DNA from 3 places in the Carnobacterium mobile DSM 4848 genome. Region 3 is predicted to be linked to each of the others. Evidence: a T-box and tRNA genes for the amino acid it is inferred to sense, from the RefSeq annotation. Region 3 holds a T-box; the other regions hold tRNA genes.
The links. A T-box is a leader RNA that pairs with one kind of tRNA and senses whether it is charged. The one in region 3 lies ahead of BR87_RS03640 (valine--tRNA ligase), so its partner is inferred to be a tRNA-Val.
Positions count from the first base shown of each region.

Region 1: it encodes a tRNA-Val, which carries the amino acid that the T-box ahead of BR87_RS03640 (valine--tRNA ligase) is inferred to sense. The anticodon was not compared.
Region 2: it encodes a tRNA-Val, which carries the amino acid that the T-box ahead of BR87_RS03640 (valine--tRNA ligase) is inferred to sense. The anticodon was not compared.

Region 1 is NZ_JQMR01000001.1:253,039-260,444, forward strand. Features, by position in the region: rRNA gene BR87_RS01040 (23S ribosomal RNA) at 1-2,081, shown strand, start outside; rRNA gene rrf (5S ribosomal RNA) at 2,173-2,288, shown strand; tRNA gene BR87_RS01050 (tRNA-Asn) at 2,300-2,372, shown strand; tRNA gene BR87_RS01055 (tRNA-Ser) at 2,430-2,518, shown strand; tRNA gene BR87_RS01060 (tRNA-Glu) at 2,532-2,603, shown strand; tRNA gene BR87_RS01065 (tRNA-Val) at 2,613-2,685, shown strand; tRNA gene BR87_RS01070 (tRNA-Asp) at 2,703-2,778, shown strand; tRNA gene BR87_RS01075 (tRNA-Phe) at 2,819-2,891, shown strand; tRNA gene BR87_RS01080 (tRNA-Tyr) at 2,905-2,988, shown strand; tRNA gene BR87_RS01085 (tRNA-Trp) at 3,020-3,093, shown strand; tRNA gene BR87_RS01090 (tRNA-His) at 3,128-3,200, shown strand; tRNA gene BR87_RS01095 (tRNA-Gln) at 3,211-3,282, shown strand; tRNA gene BR87_RS01100 (tRNA-Cys) at 3,319-3,389, shown strand; tRNA gene BR87_RS01105 (tRNA-Leu) at 3,421-3,504, shown strand; gene BR87_RS01110 (ABC transporter ATP-binding protein) at 4,083-4,997, shown strand; gene BR87_RS01115 (ABC transporter permease) at 5,011-5,781, shown strand; gene BR87_RS01120 (FAD-binding oxidoreductase) at 6,156-7,406, shown strand, end outside.
Region 2 is NZ_JQMR01000001.1:1,159,778-1,166,617, forward strand. Features, by position in the region: gene BR87_RS05310 (hypothetical protein) at 199-1,026, shown strand; gene BR87_RS12835 (IS110 family RNA-guided transposase) at 1,150-2,328, opposite strand; tRNA gene BR87_RS05320 (tRNA-Glu) at 2,688-2,759, opposite strand; tRNA gene BR87_RS05325 (tRNA-Ile) at 2,788-2,861, opposite strand; tRNA gene BR87_RS05330 (tRNA-Gly) at 2,873-2,943, opposite strand; tRNA gene BR87_RS05335 (tRNA-Phe) at 2,952-3,024, opposite strand; tRNA gene BR87_RS05340 (tRNA-Asp) at 3,037-3,109, opposite strand; tRNA gene BR87_RS05345 (tRNA-Met) at 3,151-3,223, opposite strand; tRNA gene BR87_RS05350 (tRNA-Met) at 3,301-3,373, opposite strand; tRNA gene BR87_RS05355 (tRNA-Ser) at 3,395-3,484, opposite strand; tRNA gene BR87_RS05360 (tRNA-Glu) at 3,536-3,607, opposite strand; tRNA gene BR87_RS05365 (tRNA-Ser) at 3,617-3,704, opposite strand; tRNA gene BR87_RS05370 (tRNA-Ile) at 3,730-3,803, opposite strand; tRNA gene BR87_RS05375 (tRNA-Gly) at 3,811-3,881, opposite strand; tRNA gene BR87_RS05380 (tRNA-Asp) at 3,886-3,958, opposite strand; tRNA gene BR87_RS05385 (tRNA-Met) at 4,000-4,072, opposite strand; tRNA gene BR87_RS05390 (tRNA-Ser) at 4,094-4,183, opposite strand; tRNA gene BR87_RS05395 (tRNA-Ile) at 4,249-4,322, opposite strand; tRNA gene BR87_RS05400 (tRNA-Met) at 4,342-4,415, opposite strand; tRNA gene BR87_RS05405 (tRNA-Ala) at 4,436-4,508, opposite strand; tRNA gene BR87_RS05410 (tRNA-Pro) at 4,520-4,593, opposite strand; tRNA gene BR87_RS05415 (tRNA-Arg) at 4,642-4,715, opposite strand; tRNA gene BR87_RS05420 (tRNA-Leu) at 4,724-4,812, opposite strand; tRNA gene BR87_RS05425 (tRNA-Gly) at 4,864-4,935, opposite strand; tRNA gene BR87_RS05430 (tRNA-Thr) at 4,940-5,015, opposite strand; tRNA gene BR87_RS05435 (tRNA-Leu) at 5,036-5,120, opposite strand; tRNA gene BR87_RS05440 (tRNA-Lys) at 5,160-5,232, opposite strand; tRNA gene BR87_RS05445 (tRNA-Val) at 5,234-5,309, opposite strand; rRNA gene rrf (5S ribosomal RNA) at 5,336-5,451, opposite strand; rRNA gene BR87_RS05455 (23S ribosomal RNA) at 5,543-6,840, opposite strand, start outside.
Region 3 is NZ_JQMR01000001.1:805,422-812,827, reverse strand. Features, by position in the region: gene thiI (tRNA uracil 4-sulfurtransferase ThiI) at 1-1,198, shown strand, start outside; gene BR87_RS03655 (ISL3 family transposase) at 1,293-2,651, opposite strand; gene BR87_RS03650 (redox-sensing transcriptional repressor Rex) at 2,953-3,609, shown strand; gene tpx (thiol peroxidase) at 3,689-4,180, shown strand; T-box leader at 4,537-4,771, shown strand; gene BR87_RS03640 (valine--tRNA ligase) at 4,847-7,406, shown strand, end outside.

The sequences.
Region 1 (7,406 bases), 550 kb from region 3:
TTGGAGATAGCTGGTTCTCTCCGAAATAGCTTTAGGGCTAGCCTCGGAATTAGAATCATGGAGGTAGAGCAACTGTTTGGACTAGGGGCCCTTCTCGGGTTACCGAATTCAGATAAACTCCGAATGCCATTGATTTATATCCGGGAGTCAGACTACGAGTGATAAGATCCGTAGTCGAGAGGGAAACAGCCCAGACCACCAGCTAAGGTCCCAAAGTTTCTGTTAAGTGGAAAAGGATGTGGGGTTGCTTAGACAACTAGGATGTTGGCTCAGAAGCAGCCATCATTTAAAGAGTGCGTAATAGCTCACTAGTCGAGTGACCCTGCGCCGAAAATTTACCGGGGCTAAACAGAACACCGAAGCTGTGGATAGAACCTTTTGGTTCTATGGTAGGAGAGCGTTCTAAGGGCGTCGAAGCTGGACCGTGAGGACTGGTGGAGCGCTTAGAAGTGAGAATGCCGGTATGAGTAGCGAAAGACGGGTGAGAATCCCGTCCACCGAATGACTAAGGTTTCCTGGGGAAGGCTCGTCCTCCCAGGGTTAGTCGGGACCTAAGTCGAGGCCGATAGGCGTAGACGATGGACAACAGGTTGAGATTCCTGTACCAGTTCGTTTTGTTTGAACGATGGAGGGACACAGTAGGCTAAGGAATACGTGCTGTTGGATATGCACGTCCAAGCAATAAGTCTGGGAATGAGTCAAATGCTTATTCCCTTAAGGACAAGTTGTGATGGGGAGGGAAATCAAGTACCGAAGTTTCTGATGTCACACTGTCAAGAAAAGCTTCTAGTGAGAAACGATCTGCCCGTACCGCAAACCGACACAGGTAGTCGAGGAGAGAATCCTAAGGTGTGCGAGAGAACTCTCGTTAAGGAACTCGGCAAAATGACCCCGTAACTTCGGGAGAAGGGGTGCTGACCATTTGGTCAGCCGCAGTGAATAGGCCCAAGCAACTGTTTATCAAAAACACAGGTCTCTGCTAAATCGAAAGATGACGTATAGGGGCTGACGCCTGCCCGGTGCTGGAAGGTTAAGAGGATGGGTTAGCCGTAAGGCGAAGCTCAGAATTGAAGCCCCAGTAAACGGCGGCCGTAACTATAACGGTCCTAAGGTAGCGAAATTCCTTGTCGGGTAAGTTCCGACCCGCACGAAAGGCGTAATGATTTGGGCACTGTCTCAACGAGAGACTCGGTGAAATTATAGTACCTGTGAAGATGCAGGTTACCCGCGACAGGACGGAAAGACCCCATGGAGCTTTACTGCAGTTTGATATTGAGTGTTTGTACAGCTTGTACAGGATAGGTAGGAGCCAATGAAGCCAGGACGCTAGTCTTGGTGGAGGCAATGGTGGGATACTACCCTTGCTGTATGACCACTCTAACCCTCAGCCATGATCTGGCTGGGAGACAGTGTCTGACGGGCAGTTTGACTGGGGCGGTCGCCTCCTAAAGTGTAACGGAGGCGCCCAAAGGTTCCCTCAGAATGGTTGGAAATCATTCGTAGAGTGTAAAGGCAGAAGGGAGCTTGACTGCGAGACCTACAAGTCGAGCAGGGACGAAAGTCGGGCTTAGTGATCCGGTGGTTCCGCATGGAAGGGCCATCGCTCAACGGATAAAAGCTACCCTGGGGATAACAGGCTTATCTCCCCCAAGAGTCCACATCGACGGGGAGGTTTGGCACCTCGATGTCGGCTCATCGCATCCTGGGGCTGTAGTCGGTCCCAAGGGTTGGGCTGTTCGCCCATTAAAGCGGTACGCGAGCTGGGTTCAGAACGTCGTGAGACAGTTCGGTCCCTATCCGTCGCGGGCGCAGGAAATTTGAGAGGAGCTGTCCTTAGTACGAGAGGACCGGGATGGACACACCGCTGGTGTACCAGTTGTTCTGCCAAGGGCATTGCTGGGTAGCTATGTGTGGACGGGATAAACGCTGAAAGCATCTAAGCGTGAAGCCCCCCTCAAGATGAGATTTCCCATCACGTAAGTGAGTAAGACCCCTGAGAGATGATCAGGTAGATAGGTTGGAAGTGGAAGTACAGCGATGTATGGAGCGGACCAATACTAATCGGTCGAGGACTTAACCAATTTTTTAAACGGTGAACGAACGGTTTAAAACCAACTTTACAGTAAACAATACCCAGTTTTGAGAGAACAACGTTCTCTTATATGCAAGATGTGCGGTGGCAATGGCAAGAAGGTCACACCTGTTCCCATGCCGAACACAGCAGTTAAGCTTCTTAGCGCCGATGGTAGTGAAGGGTTTCCCTTTGTGAGAGTAGGACGTTGCCGTGCATCTTTTTTATTCCGCAATAGCTCAGCTGGTAGAGCGCATGACTGTTAATCATGATGTCGCAGGTTCGAGCCCTGCTTGCGGAGTTACATAGTTGTCTATGGAAAAAAGTAACCAAATGAGAGTGTTAACAGAACCAACTTGGAGAGTTGTCCGAGCGGCCGAAGGAGCATGATTGGAAATCATGTAGGCGGTGCACACTGTCTCAAGGGTTCGAATCCCTTACTCTCCGTTACACTAATTTCGGCCCGTTGGTCAAGTGGTTAAGACACCGCCCTTTCACGGCGGTATCACGGGTTCGAATCCCGTACGGGTCATGTACTTCAGGAGGTTTAGCTCAGCTGGGAGAGCATCTGCCTTACAAGCAGAGGGTCAGCGGTTCGATCCCGTTAACCTCCATTTTACGCAATACTATTGGTCTCGTGGTGTAGGGGTTAACATGTCTGCCTGTCACGCAGAAGATCGCGGGTTCGATTCCCGTCGAGACCGCCATTTTTATTGACGTATGTAATGAACCGAAAGGTTCCAATATGGCCTGGTAGCTCAGTTGGTAGAGCACTTGATTGAAGCTCAAGGTGTCGGCAGTTCGATTCTGTCCCAGGCCACCTTTTTTAAAGCGGAGGGGTAGCGAAGTGGCTAAACGCGGCGGACTGTAAATCCGCTCCTTCGGGTTCGGCAGTTCGAATCTGCCCCCCTCCACCATTTATTTAAAAAGAATAACCTTATTTTAAATAGGGGTATAGTTTAAAGGTAGAACTATGGTCTCCAAAACCATCAGTGTGGGTTCAATTCCTACTACCCCTGCCATTTTTAAAATAATGACGAGATAATTCATACCATGGCGATTGTGGTGAAGTGGTTAACACACCGGATTGTGGTTCCGGCATGCGTGGGTTCGAACCCCATCAGTCGCCTTTTTATTTTTGGGCTATAGCCAAGCGGTAAGGCAAGGGACTTTGACTCCCTTATGCGTTGGTTCGAATCCAGCTAGCCCAGTTTTTTACAATAAATACAACACTCCATTTTAAAAATGGCGGTATAGCCAAGTGGTAAGGCAGAGGTCTGCAAAACCTTCATCACCGGTTCAAATCCGGTTACCGCCTTATCTGATAAATGGGACGTTCATCTTATCTTGCCGGCGTGGCGGAATTGGTAGACGCGCTGGACTCAAAATCCTGTGCCCGCAAGGGCGTGCCGGTTCGATTCCGGCCGCCGGTATTCTAAAAAAAGTAGTATCAATTGTTTAACGACTGTTGATACTACTTTTTTATGGTCTAATTTTGGTTCTTTATCGAATTGTGTTGGTCATGCTTAATAATGAAATTTCCTCCGGAATTTACGCGTCTGCTTGCAAGAGCCATGGGGACGACTGGAGCCTTACATGTCTCCAGCCTTTCAAGCCTCAAACGAAGCCTAACCGCTTCGTAATTCGCATTGAATCCTTTACATGGCTGCAAGGAGCCGCTATTCCTCCGAAATTTTAAGTTGTGAAATAGACTCATTCTTCTTACTAACACTAAAAATAATAGAACTCTAATTTTGGTTTTCCTATAGCCTACCAAAACTTGGCAATAGTAGATTGGTTTTTCGGTTCTTAAAATGGTTATACAACATTGGACAAGGCCGGAGAAAGAAGTACATTTAAAATTAACTTGAATGGGCAATTGTAGTAGGTAGAAATAAGTATTCTTTTCCATACTAAGTTGACATGCTTTGTATGTTACCTTTTTTCATCTGTGTAAATAAATGATATAATAAGAAATCATAAATCATATCTATAAGGAGTTAGTAATTAAATGACATTTGCACTTGAAATAAATAACTTAAGAAAAGTATATGCTTCAGACGTCGAAGCGTTGCGTGGAATTAATTTAACGGTAGAAGAAGGTGACTTTTATGCACTGTTAGGTCCTAATGGTGCGGGTAAATCGACGACAATTGGAATTATTACCTCGCTTGTGAACAAAACATCAGGAAAAGTAACCGTTTTTGGTTATGATATTGATACAGACTTAGTGCGTGCAAAGCAGCAGATTGGTTTAGTTCCTCAAGAATTTAATTTCAATCCTTTTGAAACTGTCCAACAAATTTTGGTTAATCAAGCCGGGTATTACGGTGTTTCTCATAAAGAAGCTTTAAAACGCAGTGAAAAATATTTAAAACAATCTGACTTATGGGAAAAACGCAATGTACGCGCACGCATGCTTTCAGGTGGAATGAAACGGAGATTAATGATTGCACGTGCATTAATGCATGAACCCCGATTGCTTATTTTAGATGAGCCAACAGCAGGAGTAGATATTGAGTTAAGACGTGAAATGTGGGCTTTTCTAAGAGAGTTGAATGCAAGTGGCACAACTATTATTCTGACAACTCATTACTTAGAAGAAGCGGAGATGCTTTGCCGGAATATTGGAATTATTCAATCAGGTGAGTTGATTGTGAACACTAGTATGAAAGATCTTCTTTCAAAATTACAATTTGAAACTTTTATCTTTGATTTAGCTCCTTATGATAAAAAACTTGAAATTACAGGGTATAAGAGTTCTTTTGAAGACAAATTAACTCTTGCTGTTGAAGTTGAACGCAATCAAGGAGTCAATGCCATATTTGAGCAGCTTACCAACCAAGGAATAAAAGTTCTTTCCATGCGGAATAAATCTAATAGATTAGAAGAACTATTTTTAAAAATCACAGAAGAAAATCATTAAGTGGAGGTAAAAAATGTTTAATCTGTATTTTACTGCTCTAAAAAGTTTATCGATAAAAGAAACCAATCGCTATTTGCGTATTTGGGTGCAAACCTTAGTGCCGCCAGTAATCACTACATCACTATACTTTATTATCTTTGGGAAAATGATTGGGGGAAGAATCGGAGAGATGGGCGGGTTCTCCTATATGGAATTTATTGTGCCTGGACTTATTATGATGTCAGCAATCACAAGCTCTTATTCCAATGTATCTTCTTCATTTTTTTCTCAGAAGTTTCAGAAGAATATTGAAGAATTATTAGTTGCACCAGTTCCGGCACATATAATCATTTGGGGGTTTGTTATTGGCGGACTTGGAAGAAGTGTTCTAGTGGGCACACTTGTGACGATCATTTCTCTTTTCTTTGTGCCTCTTCATGTTTATTCATGGTTTATTATTGTCATTACCCTTTTGATGACGGCTATTTTATTTTCACTAGCAGGTTTAATAAATGGCATTTTTGCCCAATCTTATGATGATGTCTCTATAGTACCGACTTTTGTTTTACAGCCTTTGACTTATCTCGGCGGTGTATTTTATTCCATTTCAATGTTGCCGCCCGTCTGGCAAGCTATTTCAAAAGTTAACCCAATCGTTTATATGATTTCCGGTTTTCGCTATGGTTTTCTAGGAACAACAGATGTATCGATTATTGCATCTGAGACAATTCTTATTCTTTTTATCGTAGTGCTTTACGCTATTTGTTGGTACTTAATTGATAAAGGATATGGTTTGAGAAGTTAATAGTACAAAACGGACTGGATAAAAACTTAGATTTAAAGGGAGTTTTTTGGTATTTAGTTTAATATAGTAAAAAAAGACAGAAACTTATTATTTGAGCAAATAATAAGTTTCTGTCTTTTTTAGCTTTTGGAACCTTGGACATTTTCATTGGTCTAAAAAACTACTACATTCTTTATTTCTTCAATCATTCATACATATCTGCTAATAATAACCGCATTTCCATTATTAAAAAAACTATTAATTTTTCCAAATTATGTATTTCTGTAAAAAAGCTAAAGAAACGAAGAAGAGTTAAAAATTCACGAAAAGAATCAATTGTTTTACAATAAGAGAGAGGCATTAAAAGCAGAGATAGATAAAGGAGGAATAGTAGCATGAAGTTATTTAATAGTGAAGAATTAAGGTCTACAATAAGCGGAGAAGTGTATACCAAAGAGGATAAGGAATATACAAAGTTAAAAAGAGTTAAGAACCTTATTTTCGATCCTCAACCAGTTGCTATTGTAAACTGTCAGAGTGAAGCAGATGTAGTTCAAACGATTCGGTATTGTCGAGCAAATGAATGGCCGTTTACGATTAAAAGCACTGGTCACAGTGCCTCTGGCTTTAGTTCAGGAGATGAAAAAGTAGTCATTGATATTGCCGCTTTAAATCAAGTTGTAGTAGAAGAAACGTCCAAAAGAGTTCGTGTAGGTGGCGGAGCTAATTGGTTTAACGTTGCTCAAGCTTTGACACCCTATGATTTAGCTATTACTTCTGGAGATATGGGAGGAGTAGGAGTTGGCGGCAATGCTCAAGGAAGCGGCATGGGCTTTTTTGTTCGTAAGTTTGGTATAACTGCAGATCGTATTTGCGGAGCGCGTTTAATTAATGCAGATGGAGAAGTAGTCATTGTGTCAAAAGACAAACACCCTGATTTATTATGGGCTATACGTGGTGGGGCAGGAAATTTTGGAGTGGTCACAGAGTTTATTTTTGAAGCTCATGAAGGAGGAACCGTATTAGCAGGCAATCTATATTATGCATTTGATCAAAAAACTATTCAAGAATTAGCTGATTATCTGTATCATGCTCCAGAGGAATTGAATGGAACGCTTTCTTTTACCACATTTCCTTTTACTGATAAAATGCCTGAAAAAAATAAAAATCAATTAGTGATTGAGTTAATGATTTGTTTCAAAGGAAGGCAAATAAACTGTACCGAAATATTAAAGGATTTACAGAACTTTAAAGGTTATCTTTTTGATGAAGTTAAGCCTACTTCTTATGCTGATTTATTTCCGCCTATTGATCCGAGTGGAAGTACACTAATATTCAATTTGTATACGTCAAATATATCCAATTCATTGCTCAATGAATTGACAAAAGAATTAAGAGAAAGTGGAGATCCGCGATTAATCGCTCAAGTAAAAGTTTTAGGAGGCAACTTTGGGAAAGTTGAAAATGGCGCAATGGCTTATTCTCATCGAGACAGTCGTTATCTGGTCATTTTACGAAAAGGATTTGCTGCAGCAGAAGAAGCGCTAGCAGCTAATGAAAAGTGGAAGAAAAAGTGGGGCTTGTTGAAAGGATTTTCTGAAGGAATAGATATTAATTTCTTAGGTATCACTCAAGTGGATGAATTA
Region 2 (6,840 bases), 350 kb from region 3:
TATTTTCTTCATTTGACTAAAATCAGTTTCCTACTTAGAAAAATATTAAACTCTCAAATTTAGCACTAATGAGTAAGTGTGTCTTCTACTTCATATAACTTGCTACTTAATTTTTTCAAATTAATTTAACCTTATACTGTGTCTTCATGTAATTTTTGGTAAGATAGAAACGAGACGCAAGCGAAAGGAGTTTTACCGTTGAATAAATTTATTTATACACAATGGAGAGATTTTTTCTCCCACCCACTTTTTATTATTTTAGCAACTCCCCTGACCTACTTATTAACAGGTACCATTTATGCTGCCCAAATAGTTAAACTATCTCTTCTTCCTTTTTTTATGCTTTATCTTTTTATTCTAATCAACCAATTTTTAGAAAAGATGGCTGACAATTGGCTCCAAAAGCCTGAAAAGGTATTGACTTTTATTTTACTGGTGAGCGAAACGATTAATCTTTTAGTAATTATTTATTTTATTTCTTCTTTAAACGCTTTAATAGGCCTGCTTTTAGTGCTTTACAGCTTGTTGATTCAAGGACATTCTTATCTAATCAAAATTGGAATGGATTGGTTCTCCATTGTTATGCAAGCCATTTTTAAAGGTGGTATTTTAACTTATCTTAGTTTTTCTATTCAATTATCTTTTATTCCAAATACGCTTTTTTTATGGAGTATTCCCTTAATTGTTTTAGCACTACTGATAGAGTTAGGTAATTACCAATTAAAACTAGAACAAATAGCAGTTTTAGCACAAAAAACAATAGTTTCTGTTCAAAATTTGCATATTTTATTTATCGGCTTACTCGTACTCCTTTATTTGAGTAGTTTCTTTATATTATGGCCTACTTTCGGATATACTACCTTGTTTTTATTATTGAGTATACCGATGGCTGTAAAAGTAATGCGTTCTTCTCATTCCGTTAAAAAGGAAGAAATGAAACGTTCCTCACGACTTAAGCAATTATCTGCTTATTCCATTTTCTTCCTCTTAATATTTGCAGCTATTGTCAGTACTCGATTTTTCTGATTCTAAAAAAGACCATCAATACCTTTTTATAAGTATTGATGGTCTTTTTATTTGAAAAGAATTACCTTAAAAAAAGCAAAAAAAGACATACCATGCTATAATTAAGACAAGGAAATTTTTTAATTAATTGAGTGCTAGCTTCTGTTGCCGCAGACCTAGTGCTCTTTTTTCGTCATATGGTACTTTGTCATCTAAAATCTTATAAAGGATTCGTAGTAACTTGTGCCCACATGCCACAACTGCTTTTATTTTGGTTCCTTTGTTAGATACTCTGTGATATAACGATCGGAAAGCTGGATCACGTGACCTTCCGGCCATTCCACCACTAGTAATTAGGGCTGTTTTTAAATATTTATTACCTCTAGTTACTCTCGAAGATTTCTTCTTTCCTGCACTTTCATAAGAACCAGGTGAAAGTCCAGCCCATGAAGCTAAGTGGCTCACTGTCCTAAAGGCCTCTATACTTGGACCAATTTCTGCTAGGATAATCGCTGCACTATGTTGCTTCACACCAGGAATACTTTGGAGCAACTCATATTCCAGAGGAAAATGAGATAAAATATATTGTTCGATATCATGTTCTATTTTCTTGATTTTCTGAGTATAGAATTGATACTCATCTAACGAATCATCAAGCAATCGCCTATCTGTTAGAGATATTTTTCCATCCATTGCTTGAAGTATATCCTTGGAAGAAGCTTTCACTTTGCCATGTAAACAAGCTCCAACAGATTCAAGAGTTAAGACTTCACCATTTATAAATAATTGGAGCAAGGCTTGCCCAGTTTTTCCAAAGATATTACTTAAATAACCCGTCAACTTAATGTTAGATCGTTGAAGAATGTTGTGTAACTCATTCTTCGATTGGGTTCGTTTTTGAGTGTAGGATTGCCTACGGCGAGTCATTAGACGTAATTCCATAACTTCAGGTGCTGGAATATACGAGTTTTGAATTAAACCAACTCGTCCAAGTTGCGCAATCCATTCTGCATCCTTCATATCTGTTTTTCGACCAGGTACATTCTTAATATGTTCTGGATTTGCGAGAACCATATTTACATTTCCTTCGGAAAAGATATTAAACACCGGTACCCAATATTGTCCTGTACTTTCCATAAAAATATCAGTAACTTCATTTTCTTCTAACCATTCAAGTGCTTTCCGTAATTCACTAGTTCGAGTACCAAATATCTTATATGACTTTTTAGGTTTATTGGTGTCCAAAGGACCATCTAATATACAACATACAATTGTCTTCTGATGAACGTCGATTCCACAACATGTCTCAATCATAACTTCCATGATGAAAACCTCCATCAAATAATTTAGGAAACAGAACATTCTATAAAATATTGTAATTTTATTTTCACATTCTAAGATGTATTCGGCTTATCGCAAAAGATAAAATGTTCATCCAGTTTTTTATACAGGTTCGGCAAAACCCATTAAAGAATCGGATTAACGTTTCCTATGTTAATTATATGATACTCTCTCTTTTCTGTCATGGCTTAGATTGCGAAGCAATCATATAGTTTTTTATTCTCATTTTTAAATAAAAAAAGCAGCGTAAGCCCGTTAGACAGTGAATGTCGAAAAGAGCTCTATAATGCCCTATTAAAATAAAAAAACTTCTTAATTTTAAACATTAAGAAGTTGACGTATGACCCGTACGGGATTCGAACCCGTGATACCGCCGTGAAAGGGCGGTGTCTTAACCACTTGACCAACGGGCCTTTTAACTATATAAAAATAATGATTCAATGGGCCTAAATGGACTCGAACCATCGACCTCACGCTTATCAGGCGTGCGCTCTAACCAGCTGAGCTATAGGCCCATAAAAAAAAAAGCGGGTGACGAGAATCGAACTCGCATCAACAGCTTGGAAGGCTGTGGTTTTACCACTAAACTACACCCGCAAAAAAGGTGGCCCGGGACAGAATCGAACTGCCGACACCTTGAGCTTCAATCAAGTGCTCTACCAACTGAGCTACCGGGCCATATTCAATTAACGGTCTCGACGGGAATCGAACCCGCGATCTTCTGCGTGACAGGCAGACATGTTAACCCCTACACCACGAGACCTTTTTGCTTTTAACTAGTTTTATTTACTTTATCGTAAATAATTGCGGGGACAGGATTTGAACCTGTGACCTTCGGGTTATGAGCCCGACGAGCTGCCAGCTGCTCCACCCCGCGGTAATATTAAAATTATAGTTATCATAGAATCATTTTATTAAAAATTGTTAGGTTACATAACAATTTTTAATAAAAAATTGCGGGGACAGGACTTGAACCTGTGACCTTCGGGTTATGAGCCCGACGAGCTGCCAACTGCTCCACCCCGCGGTAATATTAAAAGGATAAATAAGGAGGATAAGAGATTCGAACTCTTGCGTGCTTTTACACACCTGACGGTTTTCAAGACCGTTCCCTTCAGCCAGACTTGGGTAATCCTCCACTTTTCTAGTTGATGAATAAATTGAATTAATAAGTAAACTACGTTACTTATGACCCGTACGGGATTCGAACCCGTGATACCGCCGTGAAAGGGCGGTGTCTTAACCACTTGACCAACGGGCCTTTAAAAAACGGAGAAGGAGGGATTCGAACCCTCGCGCCGCGTTAGCGACCTATACCCTTAGCAGGGGCACCTCTTGAGCCACTTGAGTACTTCCCCAAATTCCAATAAAAATATAGTACAATGGGCCTAAATGGACTCGAACCATCGACCTCACGCTTATCAGGCGTGCGCTCTAACCAGCTGAGCTATAGGCCCATAAAAAAGCGGGTGACGAGAATCGAACTCGCATCAACAGCTTGGAAGGCTGTGGTTTTACCACTAAACTACACCCGCAAAACGGTCTCGACGGGAATCGAACCCGCGATCTTCTGCGTGACAGGCAGACATGTTAACCCCTACACCACGAGACCTTTTTGCTTTTAACTAGTTTTATTTACTTTATCGTAAATAATTGCGGGGACAGGATTTGAACCTGTGACCTTCGGGTTATGAGCCCGACGAGCTGCCAGCTGCTCCACCCCGCGGTAATATTGAAATAATAAATAAGGAGGATAAGAGATTCGAACTCTTGCGTGCTTTTACACACCTGACGGTTTTCAAGACCGTTCCCTTCAGCCAGACTTGGGTAATCCTCCATAAAAATACAGTCTGTCCTATATACAGACAAGGTAATCAATCGTAATATGGCAATAACGATTAATGGACCTTGCAGGACTCGAACCTGCGACCGGACGGTTATGAGCCGTCTGCTCTAACCAACTGAGCTAAAGGTCCAAGCTCTTTTCAGTTGCAATAGCGGCGAAGGGGATCGAACCCCCGACCTCCCGGGTATGAACCGGACGCTCTAGCCAGCTGAGCTACACCGCCAAAATATTAAAAATTAAAAGTGGAGCCTAGCGGGATCGAACCGCTGACCTCCTGCGTGCAAGGCAGGCGCTCTCCCAGCTGAGCTAAGGCCCCAACATTTTAAATCGGGAAGACAGGATTCGAACCTGCGACCCCTTGGTCCCAAACCAAGTGCTCTACCAAGCTGAGCTACTTCCCGTATGCTGAAAATACTGGTGTTTCCACTTACTATTTATAAAAAATGGAATGCACCCAAGAGGAGTCGAACCTCTAACCGCCTGATTCGTAGTCAGGTACTCTATCCAATTGAGCTATGGGTGCTATATATATGGTGCCGAGGGCCGGAATCGAACCGGCACGGTGATCACTCACCGCAGGATTTTAAGTCCTGTGCGTCTACCTGTTCCGCCACCCCGGCATATAGAACAAGAGCTGATTTTTTCAAACCTGCTTACTAGTCGTCCTAGTAAGCGGAAGACGGGGTTCGAACCCGCGACCTCCACCTTGGCAAGGTGGCGTTCTACCACTGAACTACTTCCGCAAAATGGTGCCGGCTAAAGGAGTTGAACCCTCGACCCTCTGATTACAAATCAGATGCTCTACCAACTGAGCTAAGCCGGCTAATCAAATTAAAATCTAAATGGTGCGGGTGAAGGGACTTGAACCCCCACGTCTCTCGACGCTAGATCCTAAATCTAGTGCGTCTGCCAATTCCGCCACACCCGCTAAAATATGGCATAACTAGTCATCGGAAATGAATAGTTATGAGTCATGCAGGATTCGAACCTGCGACCCTCTGATTAAAAGTCAGATGCTCTACCAACTGAGCTAATGACTCATGGTGGAGGTTAACGGGATCGAACCGCTGACCCTCTGCTTGTAAGGCAGATGCTCTCCCAGCTGAGCTAAACCTCCATATGAGAAAAATTAAAATGTTCGATGCGCGGCAGCGTCCTACTCTCACAAAGGGAAACCCTTCACTACCATCGGCGCTAAGAAGCTTAACTGCTGTGTTCGGCATGGGAACAGGTGTGACCTTCTTGCCATTGCCACCGCACATCTTGCATATAAGAGAACGTTGTTCTCTCAAAACTGGGTATTGTTTACTGTAAAGTTGGTTTAAAACCGTTCGTTCACCGTTTAAAAAATTGGTTAAGTCCTCGACCGATTAGTATTGGTCCGCTCCATACATCACTGTACTTCCACTTCCAACCTATCTACCTGATCATCTCTCAGGGGTCTTACTCACTTACGTGATGGGAAATCTCATCTTGAGGGGGGCTTCACGCTTAGATGCTTTCAGCGTTTATCCCGTCCACACATAGCTACCCAGCAATGCCCTTGGCAGAACAACTGGTACACCAGCGGTGTGTCCATCCCGGTCCTCTCGTACTAAGGACAGCTCCTCTCAAATTTCCTGCGCCCGCGACGGATAGGGACCGAACTGTCTCACGACGTTCTGAACCCAGCTCGCGTACCGCTTTAATGGGCGAACAGCCCAACCCTTGGGACCGACTACAGCCCCAGGATGCGATGAGCCGACATCGAGGTGCCAAACCTCCCCGTCGATGTGGACTCTTGGGGGAGATAAGCCTGTTATCCCCAGGGTAGCTTTTATCCGTTGAGCGATGGCCCTTCCATGCGGAACCACCGGATCACTAAGCCCGACTTTCGTCCCTGCTCGACTTGTAGGTCTCGCAGTCAAGCTCCCTTCTGCCTTTACACTCTACGAATGATTTCCAACCATTCTGAGGGAACCTTTGGGCGCCTCCGTTACACTTTAGGAGGCGACCGCCCCAGTCAAACTGCCCGTCAGACACTGTCTCCCAGCCAGATCATGGCTGAGGGTTAGAGTGGTCATACAGCAAGGGTAGTATCCCACCATTGCCTCCACCAAGACTAGCGTCCTGGCTTCATTGGCTCCTACCTATCCTGTACAAGCTGTACAAACACTCAATATCAAACTGCAGTAAAGCTCCATGGGGTCTTTCCGTCCTGTCGCGGGTAACCTGCATCTTCACAGGTACTATAATTTCACCGAGTCTCTCGTTGAGACAGTGCCCAAATCATTACGCCTTTCGTGCGGGTCGGAACTTACCCGACAAGGAATTTCGCTACCTTAGGACCGTTATAGTTACGGCCGCCGTTTACTGGGGCTTCAATTCTGAGCTTCGCCTTACGGCTAACCCATCCTCTTAACCTTCCAGCACCGGGCAGGCGTCAGCCCCTATACGTCATCTTTCGATTTAGCAGAGACCTGTGTTTTTGATAAACAGTTGCTTGGGCCTATTCACTGCGGCTGACCAAATGGTCAGCACCCCTTCTCCCGAAGTTACGGGGTCATTTTGCCGAGTTCCTTAACGAGAGTTCTCTCGCACACCTTAGGATTCTCTCCTCGACTACCTGTGTCGGTTTGCGGTACGGGCAGATCGTTTCTCACTAGAAG
Region 3 (7,406 bases):
GATCCGTTATGGCGAACTGTCCACTAAAGGAAAAAATAAAAAACTATTTATTAATAAATTAGCTCAAAATGTAAAATTTGCCTTGCATGATTTTGCAGAATTAAAAGTCGATGCCGATCGTGATCGGATGCACTTGAAATTAAACGGAGCTGACAGTGAGGTTGTTCTGGAACGTTTGAAACCGATTTTTGGAATTCAAAATTATTCTCCTGTTATGCGCCTGGAAAGAGAAATGGAACAAGTGAAGACAACTGCTGTAGCAATGGTTCGAGAATTATATAAAGAAGGCCAAACTTTTAAAATTTCAACTCGGCGATCTGATCATGATTTTGAATTAGACACAAATGAAATCAATCAATTACTAGGTTCAGAGGTTCTGAGAGAAGTGGAAGGAATCAAAGTTCAAGTTAAAAACCCTGATATCAATATACGTGTAGAAATACGCAAAGAAGGAATTTTTCTTTCCAGTCAAACCATTTTAGGAGCAGGCGGATTGCCTGTAGGATCAAGCGGAAAAGGCATGTTGATGCTGTCAGGCGGAATCGATTCTCCAGTAGCGGGCTACTTGACAATGAAACGAGGCGTAGAAGTGGAAGCTGTTCACTTTCATAGTCCTCCATATACAAGTCCTCGTGCTTTGCAAAAAGCAAAAGATTTAACTTCCAAAATGGCAGCTTTTGTTGGCAGTATCCAATTTATTGAAGTGCCATTTACAGAGATTCAAGAAGAAATTAAAAAAAGTGTACCAGAAGGATACCTGATGACAGTTACACGCCGTATGATGATGCGCATTACTGATCGTATTCGTGAAGAACGAAAGGGATTAGCTATTATCAATGGAGAATCGCTGGGTCAAGTTGCATCTCAGACATTACACAGTATGATTGCTATTAATGACGTAACCACTACGCCGGTCATTCGACCAGTAGTTTCCATGGATAAAAACGAAATTATCGAAGTAGCCCAAAAAATTGATACATTTGAGTTATCGATACAACCATTTGAAGATTGCTGCACAATTTTTGCACCGCCGGCCCCTAAGACAAAACCCGACTTAGAAAAAGCACGCCAATATGAAGCGCGTTTAGATATAGAAGGCTTGATTCAGCGGGCGATGGATCACTTGACTATCTCGAAAATCAAAGTAGGCGATACATTAGAAGAGCAACAAAAAGAAGCTTTTTCTGATCTTCTTTAAAAGGAAATGGCTGCTGTATTATTTTTATGCAAATAAAAGAAAGACCAAAAAGATGGTTCTACGTCAACTGACGTTGGTGAAGAATTTTAGTCACTTATTTAATTAGAAATCCTATACACTTTTCATGGTAAGCATTAAGCTGCCCTGAAAAGTGTTTTTTCTTTCTGTTTATAGTTGCTGGTTTCATATTAAAGTGCAGAAGAATACGGTTTTTATAGTTCGCAAAGTTTCTGTAGCCATAGGCTACACGGTTAAGGACCTTAATCTTATTATTTATTCCTTCAATTTTTCCGTTTGAGTACTTATAGGCAAATGTATTTTTAATGTGCTTTATATGCTTTTTCAATGTTTTAAGGCTCGTCTTCATTGGTTTTGAAATAAGTGGATAATCTTTTTCTAAAATCTTTACTAGCTCATCGTAGTCGTTTTTCTCAACCGCTTTGAGAATAGCTTGATACACCTCGTAAGTCTCTCTCAGAATAGTGTTATATCCTAACATTTCATCGACAATTGCTGATTCTAAGCGTAGACCAAATAGAGCATAATAAGTATATTTTGTATAAGATAGTTCAGATTCTTTCTTTAGGATTTTTTTCCAAAATCGTTTTAATCGACGGTATTTTTTCATGTCTTCTCCGTTTGAGGTGTGAAATTGATTCATGACCGTTACCCTTGTACGGTTCAGTGAACGATTAATCAGCTGGACAATATGAAAACGATCAATGATAATTTTGGCGTTTGGAAAAAGCACGGGAATAAAATTGACGTAGCTGGCATTCATATCGACTGTAATGGTTTCTACTTTTTTTCTGGCCTTTAGGCTATAACGTGAAAGGAAATGGTCTTTTATCGTTCGGCTGTCTCGAGAAGGCAAAATATCAATGATCGTTCCTTTTTCGGCATCTATGTATTCAAAAGCCATTGTGCTGTTGGCATACTTAAACTCGTCAAACGAAAGATGTTTAGAAAGCCAGAAGTAATGCGGTTTATAATTCTTAGCTTGCTCATTAATAACGCGTTGCGTCGTTGCTGAAGAGACTCTAGTTTGACTAGAGATATCTTTTATAGATTGAGCCATAGATGATTTATCTAAAATTTGTGCTTTTACAGGATTCGAAATAAAACAATTTTCTTTCAATAGAGGCGTTTTCGCAGTAAATGTAGCCCCACATCCTTTACACTTGAACCGTTGCTTCTTGAGTAATAAATAAGTTGGATGAACCCCGCTCATAGGCAAAGTAATACGTGAAACCTGTGTCCCGTTACGATAGATGGTATAGTGTTCGTTTGCTGCATGGCACTTCATACATTCCTGAGGAATGTAGGTCAAGCGGCCTTTAATAAATTTACATTTCTTCCCTTTGAATTGACCGTATTCTACGCAATCATCTTCAAAAATAATGTTTTTGTCTTGAATATCTAGTACTTTTCGCATATCATTTGATGTAGGCAAGTGAGTTCTCTCCTTTGGATGGGTTGTGGTGACTTTAATTCTACAGGAGAACTCACTTGTTTTCTATTTTTACGAAAAAAGACGTTAGCGAGTTTTCACTCACCAACGTCAAATATTGTACAACCAAAAAGATGAGGTTAACCTCATCTTTTTTTATTTTATTGATTAAAAGTAAAACTATAAGAGAATCTGTGGTATACTGATTACAAAATTAAATGTGATTTTAATCACAAAATCGTTGTAAAGTGCACTTCTAAATGATATGATTCAAAGAAATAGACTTGTAAACGGAGGAGTTTCAATGGAAAAGAAACAACTAGAACGACATATCCCAAAAGCGACTGCTAAAAGGCTGCCGTTATATTATCGTTGCTTGAATAAATTGAAGGAAAGTGGAATTACACGGATAAAATCAAAGGAATTAAGCCAGATAACGCAAATTCCTTCTGCAACAATTCGTCGTGATTTTTCTCACTTTGGCGAATTAGGCAGAAGCGGTTATGGCTATGAAGTAGAATACGTAACGGAAATATTTCATGACTTATTAAATGTGAATAAAATCGTTAATATTGCTTTGATGGGAGTAGGTAACTTAGGAAAGGCATTGATTGCAAATAATTTTAGCAAAGACAATAACTTGAAAATTACATGCGGCTTTGAGATCAATAAAGAAAGTACTGGAAAAGTATTGTCTGGTGTGCCTATTTATTCTATTGAACAAATGTCCGAGATTCTTGACCGTGAAGAGATAGATGTAGCTATCTCTACTGTTCCGAGTGAGTCTTCACAAGATGCTATAAACATGCTGGTTGATGCTGGAATTACAGCGATCTTAAACTTTTCTCCAGGTAGAGTAAAAGTTCCAGAAAATATTGATATTCGATACATTGATCTCACTAGTGAAATTCTGACTTTAGTTTATTATGATGGCTGGCTGCTTCCGCAAAAAGCGAAATAAAAAGTGAGATAGTTGCTTTTTCTATTTTAGACCACGTATACTTAGTAAGAAGTAGTCAGATAAATAGGAGTGAGAATAGATGGAATTTACAAGAAAAGGAACACCGCTTAAAGTAGAAGGTACGCAACCTGCAGTAGGAGAACAAGCACCAGACTTCTCTCTAAAAAACTTAGAAGATGAAACGATTGAATTAAGTCAATTCAAAGGAAAAGTCGTGTTGATCAGCGTTGTACCTGATATTGATACGCGTGTTTGTGCAATTCAAACTAAAGCTTTTAATGCGGATGCAAATGATATTGAAGGCGTACAGTTGATAACTGTTTCAACAAATACAAAAGAGCAACAAGAAAAATGGTGCGCCGGAGAAGGAATTGAGATGGAGATGCTTCATGATACAGATCAAACATTCGGTAAAACTTACGGGATAGCTATTCCTGAATTAAATGCATTAGTACGTTCAGTATTTGTCATTGATGGATCTGGCAAACTAGTCTATAAAGAAACCGTTGCAGAAATGGTTGAGGAACCGGATTACGATAAAGCAATTGAAGCGGCAAAAGCGGCTCGTTAAAATGAGCAGCAATTTAAGAAAAGTGTTCATGCCCACCTTGACCCCCGTGAAAATAGGAAATGCGACTCGGGGAGCACTGCTCCTTTCGTCGCCTTGTAACTGGTACTCTACGAGATGAATCTCTTAAAGTACCAGCAAATGAGCCTACTGCGCAATTGCTAGGAGACTTCCAGCTTTAGTTGGTGACGTCGACTAGTACAAAGCTCGTGTAGCGAAACTTTAGGCCCTCCTTTAGTTATCTAATTTACGAGAGGTCGGGCTTGAACGCTAGACATTCAATACAGAAAACTTATCCTACCTAATTTTAAAAAACAGGATTGAATTCCCATCTTTTCAATGCTAGAATAAGACATACTTAAAAAGCGATGAACAAGAAGAGTAATGTTATTTTTGGTTTAGTAGAGAAAAGAACAGATGGTGGGAGTTCTTAACCAAAATAAGATGAAGGTAGCTTGGGAGCTGACAGGGCGAAAAAAGAGTAGCTTTGTACGGAGTGGCGTTACGTTAAAAACGTGAAGTGAGAGGTATATCCAATAATAAAGGATATGCAAACTAGGTGGTACCGCGAATAACAAAGCATTCGTCCTAATAATGATTAGGACGAGTGCTTTTTTTTATTTTATCCATTAATCGCTTTGAAAAAAATAAGAAAAGAGGGTATAAGATATGACGGATGAATTAAAAATGCCGACGAAATATCAGCCAAAAGAAGTGGAAGCAAATCGTTATGAAAAATGGCTAGAAAAAGATCTATTTAAAGCAAGTGGAGATAAGACCAAAGAACCTTATTCTGTTGTAATCCCGCCACCCAATGTTACAGGGAAATTACATTTGGGGCATGCATGGGACACGACTTTACAAGATATTATTGTACGGCAAAAACGTATGCAAGGTTATGATACTTTATGGCTGCCTGGAATGGATCATGCAGGAATTGCCACACAAGCTAAAGTAGAAGAAAAATTAGCTGAAGAAGGCATTTCCCGTTATGACTTAGGGCGCGATAAATTTATCCAAACAGTTTGGGACTGGAAAGAAGAATATGCTAGTGTTATTCGGGAACAATGGGCAAAAGTTGGTATATCTGTTGATTATAGTCGCGAACGGTTTACGTTAGATGATGGGTTATCAGAAGCTGTTAAAAAAGTATTTGTTACGATGTATGATAAGAAATTGATTTACCGCGGCGAATACATCATCAACTGGGATCCGAAAGCTAAAACAGCATTATCTGATATTGAAGTTATCCACCAAGACGTTGAAGGAGCTTTTTACCATATGAGCTACCCGTTAACAGATGGCAGCGGAACTGTTGAAATTGCTACTACTCGTCCTGAAACTATGCTAGGTGATACTGCGGTTGCAGTGCATCCTGAAGATGAACGGTATCAAGGGCTGATTGGGAAAACCGTTTTGTTGCCGTTAATGAACCGTGAAATCCCAATTATTGCAGATGAGTACGTTGAAATGGATTTTGGTACCGGAGTCGTTAAAATCACACCGGCTCATGACCCTAATGACTTTGAAGTCGGAAACCGTCATGACCTAGCTCGAATTAATGTGATGCATGAAGATGGTACGATGAATGAGTTAGCTGGTAAATATGCTGGTATGGATCGTTTTGCAGCTCGTAAAGCAGTCATTAAGGACTTGGAAGCAGAAGGCCGTTTAATCAAAATTGAGAAAATGATTCATAGTGTGGGACACTCTGAGCGGACCGGAGTAGTAGTTGAACCGCGCTTATCGACACAATGGTTTGTTAAAATGGAGACTTTAGCAAAAGAAGCTATGGATAACCAAGAAACAGTGAATAAAGTGAATTTTGTACCTGAACGTTTTGAGAATACGTATATGCGTTGGATGGAAAATGTCCATGACTGGGTTATTTCGCGTCAATTATGGTGGGGACATCGTATTCCTGCATGGTATCACAAAACGACCGGAGAATTGTATGTTGGCATGGAAGCACCAGAAGACAGCGACAATTGGGTACAAGATCCTGATGTACTAGATACTTGGTTTAGTTCAGCTTTATGGCCGTTCTCAACAATGGGATGGCCAAATGAAGAAGCAGAAGACTTTAAACGTTATTTTCCTACAAATACCCTAGTTACCGGCTATGATATTATTTTCTTCTGGGTCAGCCGAATGATCTTCCAAAGTTTAGAGTTTACTGGAAAAAGACCGTTTAAGAATGTGCTGATTCATGGACTGATCCGTGATGAAGACGGACGCAAAATGAGTAAATCGTTAGGCAACGGCATTGATCCAATGGATGTAATCGATCAATATGGTGCTGATGCATTGCGCTGGTTCCTATCGAATGGATCTGCTCCTGGACAAGACGTACGATTTAGTTATGACAAAATGGATGCTGCTTGGAATTTTATCAATAAAATTTGGAATGCCAGCCGGTTTGCCTTAATGAATATGGAAGGTTTCACAGTTGAACAAATCAATTTAACAGGTGAAAAAACAGTAGCAGATCGTTGGATTTTGACAAAATTAAATGAAACTGTTGCAAAAGTTACTGATCTATTTGAGCAATTTGAATTCGGTGAAGCTGGACGTCATTTATACCACTTTATTTGGGATGATTTTTGTGACTGGTACATTGAAATGAGTAAAGAAGTGTTATTTGGTGAAAATGAGCAAGCTAAGCAAATGACTAGAAGCATTTTAGCTTATGTCTTGGATCAAACACTGCGTCTTTTGCACCCGATTATGCCTTTTGTTACTGAAGAGATATGGGAAAACATTCCTCATGTTGGCGAATCTTTAGTAGTGGCAGAATATCCAGTCGTACGTCCTGAATTATCAGATGAAAAGGCGACTAAAGGGATGGATGTATTGATGGAATTGATTCGTGCAGTTCGTAATATCCGTTCTGAAGTAAACACACCTTTGTCGAAAAAAATAGAATTACTGATCAAAACAAATGATGAGACTATCGAACAATTCTTAAATGAAAACGTCTCTTATATTGAACGTTTCTGCAACCCTGAAACACTAGTAATCTCAAGCAATGTAGAAGCTCCAGATACAGCAATGACTGCAGTTATTACAGGGGCTGAAATTTATCTTCCTTTAACAGGCTTAATCAATTTGGAAGAAGAGATTACACGTCTTGAAAAAGAGCTGGATAAATGGGATAAAGAAGTGAAGCGTGTAAAAGGGAAATTGGCAAATGCAAAATTTGTGAATAAAGCGCCGGAAGCTGTAGTGG